2 regions of the Kineococcus lubricus genome follow, and region 2 is predicted to be linked to the other one. Evidence: riboswitches for the same ligand, from Rfam matches in the RefSeq annotation. Region 2 holds a riboswitch; the other holds the start of a gene.

Region 1 (4,393 bases), on a different contig from region 2:
AGGAGTCGGCCAGGGCGTCCAGGCGGCCCAGCGCGACGACCGCGGAGACCACCACGCGGGCCGGGACGCGCCACCGCTGCGCCAGGTGGTCCCCCGCCTCGGCCGGGTCGACCCAGCTCAGCAGCACCAGACCCGGCAGGACGAGGACGACGAGGCGCAGGGCCGCCGTCAGCGCCGTCCACAGGGGGTCGGCGGCGTCACCGGCCAGGACCGTGGACCAGCCCACCGACAGCGCCGCCAGGCCCGTGGGCACCAGCCGGCGCAGCAGCGGCCGGACGCCGGCGGCGACCAGTGGCAGGCAGAGCAGTTGCACCGCGAGGGCTCCGGCGGCCTGCCACCACTCCTGCACGGCGAACGCGCCGACCGCGCAGAGCACGCCGACCACGAGCAGCGACAGCGGTCCGCAGTGCCGCACGAGCGGCCCCGGACCGGCGCCGCGGCGCTCGGCCGCCGTCGGCGGGACCGCGTCGTCCACACCCCCGGGGGCGGTTCCCACAGGTTCGTCCACACCGCTGTGCACAGCGCTGTGGACAGGCGTGTGGACGGGGGTGGGGACGGTCCCGGGCGTCGGGCCGTTCACGCCGCCTCCCCCCGGGCCGCCGTCGTGCCCGCCCGCAGGTGCACCCCGCGCGCGCCGCCCACCAGCCGCTCGTCGTGCGTGCTCACCGCCACCGCAGCCCCGTCCCGCGCCGCGGCCGCCAGCAGCCCCGTGACCACGGCCCACGTCCCGCGGTCCTGACCCACCGTCGGCTCGTCCGCCAGCAGCACCGCCGGGCCGGCGGCCAGCGCGCTCGCAAGCGCCAGCCGGCGCTGCTCGCCGCCGGAGAGGCGGAACGGGTTGACGTGGGCGTGACCGGCCAGGCCCAGCAGGTCCAGCAGGGCCCGCCCGCGCGCGGTGCCGCGGCCCAGGACGCGCGCGGTGACGTCGACCTCCTCGGCCACGGTGGCGGCCACGAACGTGTGCTCGGGGAACTGCGGCACCCACCCGGTGCGGGCGGCGAGCTCGGCCGAGGTCCACGCGTGCGGGGCGCGCCGGCCGCGGGCCCCGGCCAGCTCGGAGGCCGCCAGCAACCGCCCGGTGGGGCGGACCAGCCCGGCCAGGACGCGCAGCAGGCTGGACTTGCCGGACCCGCTGTCGCCGGTGACGGGGGTGAGCGCCCCGGCGGGCAGGCGGACGTCCACCCCGGCCAGGACCGTCACCGGCGGCCGGGGGCGCAGCGACCGCCGGGTGCTGACCAGGCCCAGCCCCTCGCCCCGCAGCGCGTCCCCGCTCACGGCCAGGACGGGGGCCAGGAGCCCGGCGGGGACGTCGACGGGGTCCGGCGCGCCCCGCCCGGGCCACCACAGGTCGTCGCCGGTGCGGGTCGTGGCGGGCGGGCCGTCGGCGGCGACGCGGCCGTCGGCGCCCAGGACGACGACGCGGTCGACGTGCGGGGCCCACCCGGCGAGGTCGTGGTCGACGACGACGAGGCTGCGGGTGCGGGCCGGGTCGCGCACGGCGTCGAGCACCGCGGCGCGGACGGCTGCCGCGGTGGGGGCGTCGAGCATCGAGGTGGGTTCGTCCAGCAGCAGGACCGCCGGGTCGGCGGCCAGCGTCCCGGCCAGCGCCAGCCGCTGCCGCTCACCGCCGGACAGGGTCGCGACCTCGCGGTCGCGGCCGGCGGTGAAGCGGGCGGCGCGGTGCGCGCGGGCCACCCGGCGCCACGTCGCGGCGCGGTCGAGCCCGGCGTTCTCGGGGCCGAAGGCGGTGTCCCGCCCGGCGGTCTCGGCCACGACCGCGTCCAGCGGGTCCTGCACGAGCAGGCCGATCTCGCCGGGGGCGGCGGCGCGGCCGTCGAGCCGGACGTCGCCGACGGCGTCGACCTGGTCGTCCAGGAGCCCGGCCAGGGCCCGCAGGACGGTCGACTTGCCCGCCCCGCTGGGCCCGACGAGCAGGACCCGCTCCCCGGCGGCGACGTCGAGGTCGACGTCGCGCACCAGCGTCCGGTCCCCGCTGGTGACCGTGAGGCCGCGCAGGGTCAGGTCAGCCACGGTGCTCGCGGCCCGCGGCGAAGGAGGCCAGCGCCCCGGTGCGGGCCAGGGCTCGGACCAGGGCCCAGCCGCCGAGCCCGGCGATCAGCGCGCCGGAGACGGCGAAGCAGGCGACGTAGACGACCTGGAACCCGAGGGTCCACGTCCCGGCGTAGTAGGCGAACAGCTCGTAGACGCCCTCCAGGACGGCGGCCAGCACCCCGCCGAGGACGGCGACGACCGGGCCGGCGGCGCGCCAGGCGAACAGCGCGAACGCGAGCTCGACGCCGACGCCCTGGATCGCGCCGGAGATCAGCACGCCGAAGCCCCAGTGGCTGCCGAGCAGGGCCTCGACGGTGGCGGCGACGAGCTCGGCGAGCAGCGCCGCCCCGGGCCGGCGCACGACCAGGGCCGCGACGACGGCCGGCAGCAGCCACACGCCGCTGAGCAGGCTCTGCAGGAACGGGACGGCGGTGAAGACCGGGGTGAGGACGGCGTACAGGACGCCCCAGCCCCAGAACACGACGCCGAACGCGACGCCGAGGACGGCGGCGGTGACGAGGTCGACGGTGCGCCAGCGGTGGGTGCTGCGGGCGCGGCTGACGGTGCTGCTCATCGTTCCTCCTGGGTCCAGGAGGGGGACGCGCCGCCACCGCGGCCGCGCGTCGAGGACGTCCCGACTCCCTACGCCGGTCTGAACCGGATCAGGTTCGAGGGTCTGCGGAAACCCGCACTCTCAGCGCCCCACGGCGCTCCCCTGTCGTGTGGGGCGACCTTACCCCCCTCCCGCCCCGGGGGTCCTCGGCCGCGGGGGCGGCGGGCGGGGCTGGGAGGATGGGGGGTGTGCTGAGGATGATGCGCGGACCGGACGGTGGGCCCTCGCGGGCGGTGAAGCTGATGACGCTCGTCGTCGTCCTCGCGGTGCTCCTGGGCAGCGCCGCCGCGCTGACCCCCCTCCTGGGCTGGCTCCTGGACCTGCTGTAGGGCAGGGTCGGGGCCATGAGCTCGTTCGTCTGGAAGTTCGTCGGCCCGGGTGCCGGCTTCCTCGCGACCGCTGTCGCGAGCCGCGTCACGAAGAAGGTGTGGGTCGCGGTGACCAAGTCGCCGCCGCCGGACAACCCGGAGGACCCGGACGTGGCGTGGCGGGAGGCCGTCATCTGGGCGCTGGCCTCCGGCGCCATCATCGGCGTCACCCGGCTGGTCGTGGAGCGCCAGGCCGCGGTCTGGTACCGCAAGAGCTTCGGCGAGCTGCCCCCCGGGCTGGGGCCCGGGGACGACGGCGGGACGAAGGCCAACGCCTGACCGCTCCGGGTGCGGTCCCCGCGCCGCGGTGGTGCAGTGGGACCGCACCGGGAGACCCCCGGTCGCGAGGGTTGGAGGAACGATGAGCGCCAGCGACAAGATCGGGAACGCCGCGCAGGACCTCGCCGGGAAGGCGAAGGAAGCCGCCGGCGGCGCGAAGGACGACGAGGCCCTGCGCCGCGAGGGTCAGAAGGACCAGGCCGCGGCCGACCTCAAGCAGCGCGGCGAGCACCTCAAGGACGCCTTCAAGGGCTAGCCGAACCGCTCCACCAGCCGGTCCTGCAGGGCGTCGACGACGGGGTCGACGACCTGCAGGTCCGGGTGCGCGTCGTGGTGCGCGACGATCTCCCGCGCCCCTCGCGCGAACGTCGTCGTGGCCGCGAAGCCCGGCACGAACCTCTTCAGCTTGGTGTTGTCGAAGACCACCGAGTGCGCCTTGTCCCCCAGCAGGCTCGGGCCCCGCTCGGGGGCCTCCCGGGCCAGGACGTCGCTGGGGACGTGGACGATCCGGGGGTCGGGGACCCCGGCGGCCGCCGCGAGGCGACGGGTGATCCCGTCCCAGGTGAGGACCTCGTCGCCGGTCAGGTGCACGACGTCCCCGATCGTGGCGGGCTCGCCGAGCAGGGGGACGAACCCGCGCGCGAAGTCGGTGTGGTGGGTGAGGACCCACGTGGAGGTGCCGTCGCCGTGGACGACGACGGGCTTCCCCCGGCGCAGCCGGTCGATCGCGGTCCAGCCGCCGTCGAGGGGGATGCTGGTCCGGTCGTAGGTGTGGCTGGGCCGGACGACGAACGCGGGGAACCCCGTGTCGCGCCACGCGCGCGCCAGCAGGTCCTCGCAGGCGATCTTGTCGCGCGAGTACGCCCAGAACGGGTTGCGCAGCGGCGTCGACTCGGTGATCGGCAGGTGCGCGACGGGTTTGGCGTAGGCGCTGGCGCTGGAGACGAACACGTACTGCCCGGTGCGGCCGCTGAACAGCTCGACGTCGGCGGCGACGTGGTCGGGGGTGAACGCCACGAAGTCGACGACGGCGTCGAACTCCTCCCCGCGCAGCGCCTCCCGGACGGCGGCGGGGTCGCGG
Region 2 (4,393 bases):
ACGTCTCGCCCGTCATCCCCGTCGTCGTCCTCGACGACGCGGGCACCGCGGTCCCGCTGGCGCGGGCGCTGCTGTCCGGCGGGATCGGTGTCGTCGAACTCGCCCTGCGCACCGCGGCGGCGCTGGACGCCGGGGCGCGGTTCCTCGTCAGCCCCCGCACGACGCGCCCGGTCGTGGGGGCCGCCCGCCGCCGCGACGTCCCGCTGCCGGCGGGGGTGGCGACCGCCTCGGGGGCGCTGCCGGCGCTGGGGGTGGACCTGCACGAGCTGACGTCCGTCCCCGCCGGCTACCTGGACCCGGTGGACCTGGCGGACCCGGCGGACGTGGGGTGCGTCGGGGGCCACCGGATCACCCCGCCCGACGGGTTCGCGCGCCGGGACTCCGGCCGCGTCGAGGAGCCGGCCCGGGCGGCGGTCGCCCTCCGCTGAGGCCGCGTGGGGGCGTGGCAGGATCGGCGCCGTGACCTACACCGCAGACGCTGGACGTTACGACGCCATGCCCTACCGCCGCTGCGGACGCAGCGGTCTGGAACTGCCCGCGCTGTCGCTGGGGTTCTGGCACAACTTCGGCGACGACAAGCCGTTCCAGACCCAGCGCGACATCACCCGCCGCGCCTTCGACCTGGGCATCACCCACTTCGACCTGGCGAACAACTACGGCCCGCCCTACGGGGCGGCCGAGACGAACTTCGGCCGGCTGTTCCGGGAGGACTTCAAGCCCCACCGCGACGAACTGGTCATCTCCTCCAAGGCCGGCTGGGACATGTGGCCCGGCCCGTACGGGGACCGCGGTTCCCGCAAGTACCTGACCGCGTCCCTGGACCAGTCGCTGCAGCGCATGGGCCTGGACTACGTCGACATCTTCTACCACCACCGCCCGGACCCGGACACCCCGCTCGAGGAGACGATGGGGGCGCTGGACGCCATCGTCCGCTCGGGCAAGGCGCTGTACGTGGGGATCTCCTCGTACGGTCCGGAGCGCACGCTGCAGGCCGCGCGGATCCTGCGCGACCTGGGCACGCCGCTGCTCATCCACCAGCCCTCGTACTCGATGTTCAACCGGTGGATCGAGTCCGGCCTGCTCGACGTCCTGGAGGCCGAGGGGGTCGGGTGCATCCCGTTCACGGCGCTCGCGCAGGGCCTGCTGACGAACCGCTACCTGAACGGGATCCCCGAGGACTCGCGTGCGGCGCAGGGCAAGTCGCTGGACCCGAGCATCTTGAACGAGGAGACCCTGCGGCGCATCCGGGGTCTGCAGGAGATCGCCTCCGGGCGCGGCCAGACGCTGGCGCAGCTGGCCCTGAGCTGGACGCTGCGCGACCGCCGCATCACGACCACCCTCATCGGGGCGAGTTCGGTGCAGCAGGTCGAGGACAACGTCGCCGCCGTGGCGAACCTGGAGTTCACCGACGCCGAACTCGCCGCGATCGAGGAGTTCGCGGTGGACTCCGGGGTCGACCTGTGGGCCGGGGCCCGCGACGGCGGGGAGGGCTGACCTCCCCGCACGAACCCGGCTGACCCCCCGGGACCCCGAGGGGGTCAGCCGAGTTCGGCCGTCGACGGCGGACGCGCCGACCGCTTGGTCACGAACGCGATCACCAACCCCACGAAGGCCAGGACGCCGTGCAGGGTGGTGATCGGCCACGCCAGGTTCAGCGCGGTGTCGCCCGACCCCTCGCTGGACAGGCCGTAGGCGAACAGGGCGGCGCACACCACGAACAGGGCGAGGCCGTACCCGCGGGCCCGGAGCGCCCCCGTGCGTCCCAGCACGCCCAGCACCCCGAGGACGAGGTGCACCGCGCTGGACGCCGGGTTCACCGAGAACCCCACGACCTGCTGCTCCTGGCTGCCGCCGGTCCAGTCGCCGAACCCGGACACCGCGAAACCCGCCACCCCCAGGACGATCAGCAGGACCCCGACGATGAGCGACAGGTGCTGCCCCGCCGTGGTGCGCGGGCGGGCCGGCCCGCTCGAACCGTGCTCGTTGGTGCTCATGCGGAGTCGCTACCCGCTGGGGACGGCGGTAAACCCCGCGGTGCTACTGTCGGCCGCGACACGGGGTGCTGCACGCGGATCGCGCAGCTGAGATCACACCCGTCGAACCTGATTCAGGTAACGCTGACGAAGGGATGTCACGGCATGGCTGCCGTTCCACCGGACGACCTCGCGCGGGCGCGCACCGCGCTGCACGAGCGCGCCCCGCTCGTGCAGTGCCTCACCAACTCCGTGGTCCAGACGATCACCGCGAACGCGCTGCTGGCCGTCGGCGCCGCCCCGGCGATGGTCGACAACGAGCAGGAGTCCGCCGCGTTCGCCGCGGTCGCCTCTGCGGTCCTGGTGAACGTGGGCACCCTCGACGAGGCCAAGGCCCGCGCCATGGCCCTGGCCGCGCGGTCCGCGCACGACCGCGGGACCCCGTGGGTCCTGGACCCCGTCGCCGTCGGCGGCCTGGAGTTCCGCACCCGCGTCGCCCGCGACCTGCTCGCGCACCGCCCCGCCGTGGTCCGCGGCAACGCCTCGGAGGTCCTCGGGCTCGCCGGCGCCGGAGCGGGCGGGCGCGGGGTGGACGCCGTGGACGGCGTCGAGGACGCCGTCGCCGCCGCCCGCGACCTGGCCGGGCGCACCGGCGGGGCGGTCGCGGTGTCCGGCGCGGTGGACGTCGTCGTCGACGCGACCCGCACCGTCCGGGTCCCCGGCGGCGACGTGCTGCTGACCCGCACGACCGGCGCGGGCTGCTCACTGGGCGCCCTGGCCGCCGCCTACGCGGCCGTGGCCGACGACCCGCTGACCGCGGCCGTCGCCGCCCACCTGCACGTCGCCGTCGCCGCCGAGCGCGCCGCGCAGCGCACGCAGCGGCCCGGCACGTTCGCCACCGCGTGGGTCGACGAGCTCGACGCCGTCGACGCCGGCGCCCTGCGCGAGGCCGCGGAGCGGCTCGCGTGAGCCCTCGCCCCGCTTCGCCCCCACCCTCTACCTCGTCACCGACACCGCCCGGTGCGGGCCCCGCGGGGTGCCCGCGGTCGTGCGCGCCGCCGTCGCCGGCGGTGTCGACGCCGTGCAGGTGCGCGCCAAGGACGGCACCGACCGGGACCGCCTCGCGCTGGTGCGGGCCGTCCAGGACGTGCTGCGCGGCACCGGCGTCCCGCTGTTCGTGAACGACGCCGTGGACGTCGCGCTCGTCGCCGGGGTCGAGGGCGTCCACCTGGGGCAGTCGGACCTGCCGGCCGAGGAGGTGCGGCGCATCGCCCCGCACCTGCTGCTGGGGCTGTCGGTGTCCAGCCCGGCCGAGGCGGCCCGCGTCGACCCGGCCGTCGTCGACGTCCTCGGCGTCGGTCCGGTGCGGGACACCGCGACGAAACCCGACGCCGCCGCCGCGCTCGGCGCCGACGGCGTCCGGGCCGTCGTCGCGGCCGCGCCCGTGCCGTGCGTCGCCATCGGCGGGATCCACCCCGACAACCTCGACACGTTGCGGCACACCGGGATCACCGGGTTCTGCGTGGTGTCGGAGATCTGCGAGGCCGCCGACCCCGAACGGGCCGCGCGGGACCTGCGGGCGCAGTGGGACCGGGCGTGAGCCGCGTCGCGCTGACCGTCGCCGGCAGCGATCCGGGCGGGGGAGCGGGGATCCAGGCCGACCTCAAGACGTTCGCCGCGCACGCGGTGTACGGCACGAGCGTCCTGACGGCCCTGACGGCGCAGAACACCCGCGGCGTCCGCGGCGTCCACGTCGTCCCCGCGGGGTTCGTCACCGAGCAGCTCGACGCCGTCCTCGACGACATCGCCGTGCACGCCACCAAGATCGGGATGCTCGCCGACGCCGGGATCGTGGCGGCCGTCGCGCACGCCGTGCGGACCCGCGACCTCGGCCCCGTCGTCCTGGACCCGGTGATGGTCGCCACCAGCGGCGACCGGCTGCTGGACCCGGCCGCCGTCGCCGCGGTGCGCGAGGAGCTGCTGCCCGCCGCCGACCTCGTCACCCCGAACGTGCCCGAGGCCGCCGTCCTGCTCGGCGCCGACCCCGCCGTCGACCTCGACGACTGCCGGGAGCAGGCGCGGGAACTGCTGCGCCGCAGCGGGACCGCGGTCCTGCTCAAGGGCGGGCACCTGACCGGCGAGCAGAGCGTCGACGTCCTGGCCACCCCGGCCGGGACCACCCTCGTCCGCCGCCCGCGGGTCGACACGACCGCCACCCACGGCACCGGCTGCACCCTGTCCGCCGCCCTGGCCGCCCAGGCCGCGCTGCACCCCGGCGCCACCTGGGAGGACCTCGTCCCCGCGGCCCGCGACTACCTCCAGGCCGCCCTGACGGCCGGCGCCCGGTTGCGCGTCGGCCACGGCCACGGCCCCCTCGACCACGCCTTCGCCCTGCGGGAGGACCCCTCGTGACCTTCACC

What was found. Region 2 has a riboswitch for thiamine pyrophosphate ahead of thiM (hydroxyethylthiazole kinase). Riboswitches for the same ligand answer to the same signal wherever they lie in the genome.
Region 1: it holds a riboswitch for thiamine pyrophosphate, as region 2 does, so the genes downstream of both, ACRYRX_RS15150 (ECF transporter S component) here and thiM (hydroxyethylthiazole kinase) in region 2, are expected to answer to the same signal.

Annotation. Positions count from the first base shown of each region.
Region 1 is NZ_JBJLSK010000018.1:81,963-86,355, reverse strand. Features, by position in the region: gene ACRYRX_RS15160 (energy-coupling factor transporter transmembrane component T family protein) at 1-496, opposite strand, end outside; gene ACRYRX_RS15155 (ATP-binding cassette domain-containing protein) at 577-2,031, opposite strand; gene ACRYRX_RS15150 (ECF transporter S component) at 2,024-2,626, opposite strand; TPP riboswitch at 2,675-2,779, opposite strand; gene ACRYRX_RS15145 (hypothetical protein) at 2,854-2,994, shown strand; gene ACRYRX_RS15140 (DUF4235 domain-containing protein) at 3,010-3,312, shown strand; gene ACRYRX_RS15135 (CsbD family protein) at 3,395-3,568, shown strand; gene ACRYRX_RS15130 (NAD-dependent epimerase/dehydratase family protein) at 3,565-4,393, opposite strand, start outside.
Region 2 is NZ_JBJLSK010000013.1:42,996-47,388, reverse strand. Features, by position in the region: gene ACRYRX_RS11530 (beta/alpha barrel domain-containing protein) at 1-428, shown strand, start outside; gene mgrA (L-glyceraldehyde 3-phosphate reductase) at 460-1,494, shown strand; gene ACRYRX_RS11520 (DUF4383 domain-containing protein) at 1,539-1,994, opposite strand; TPP riboswitch at 2,046-2,146, shown strand; gene thiM (hydroxyethylthiazole kinase) at 2,139-2,942, shown strand; partial or broken gene thiE (thiamine phosphate synthase) at 2,980-3,573, shown strand; gene thiD (bifunctional hydroxymethylpyrimidine kinase/phosphomethylpyrimidine kinase) at 3,570-4,385, shown strand; gene ACRYRX_RS11500 (TenA family protein) at 4,382-4,393, shown strand, end outside.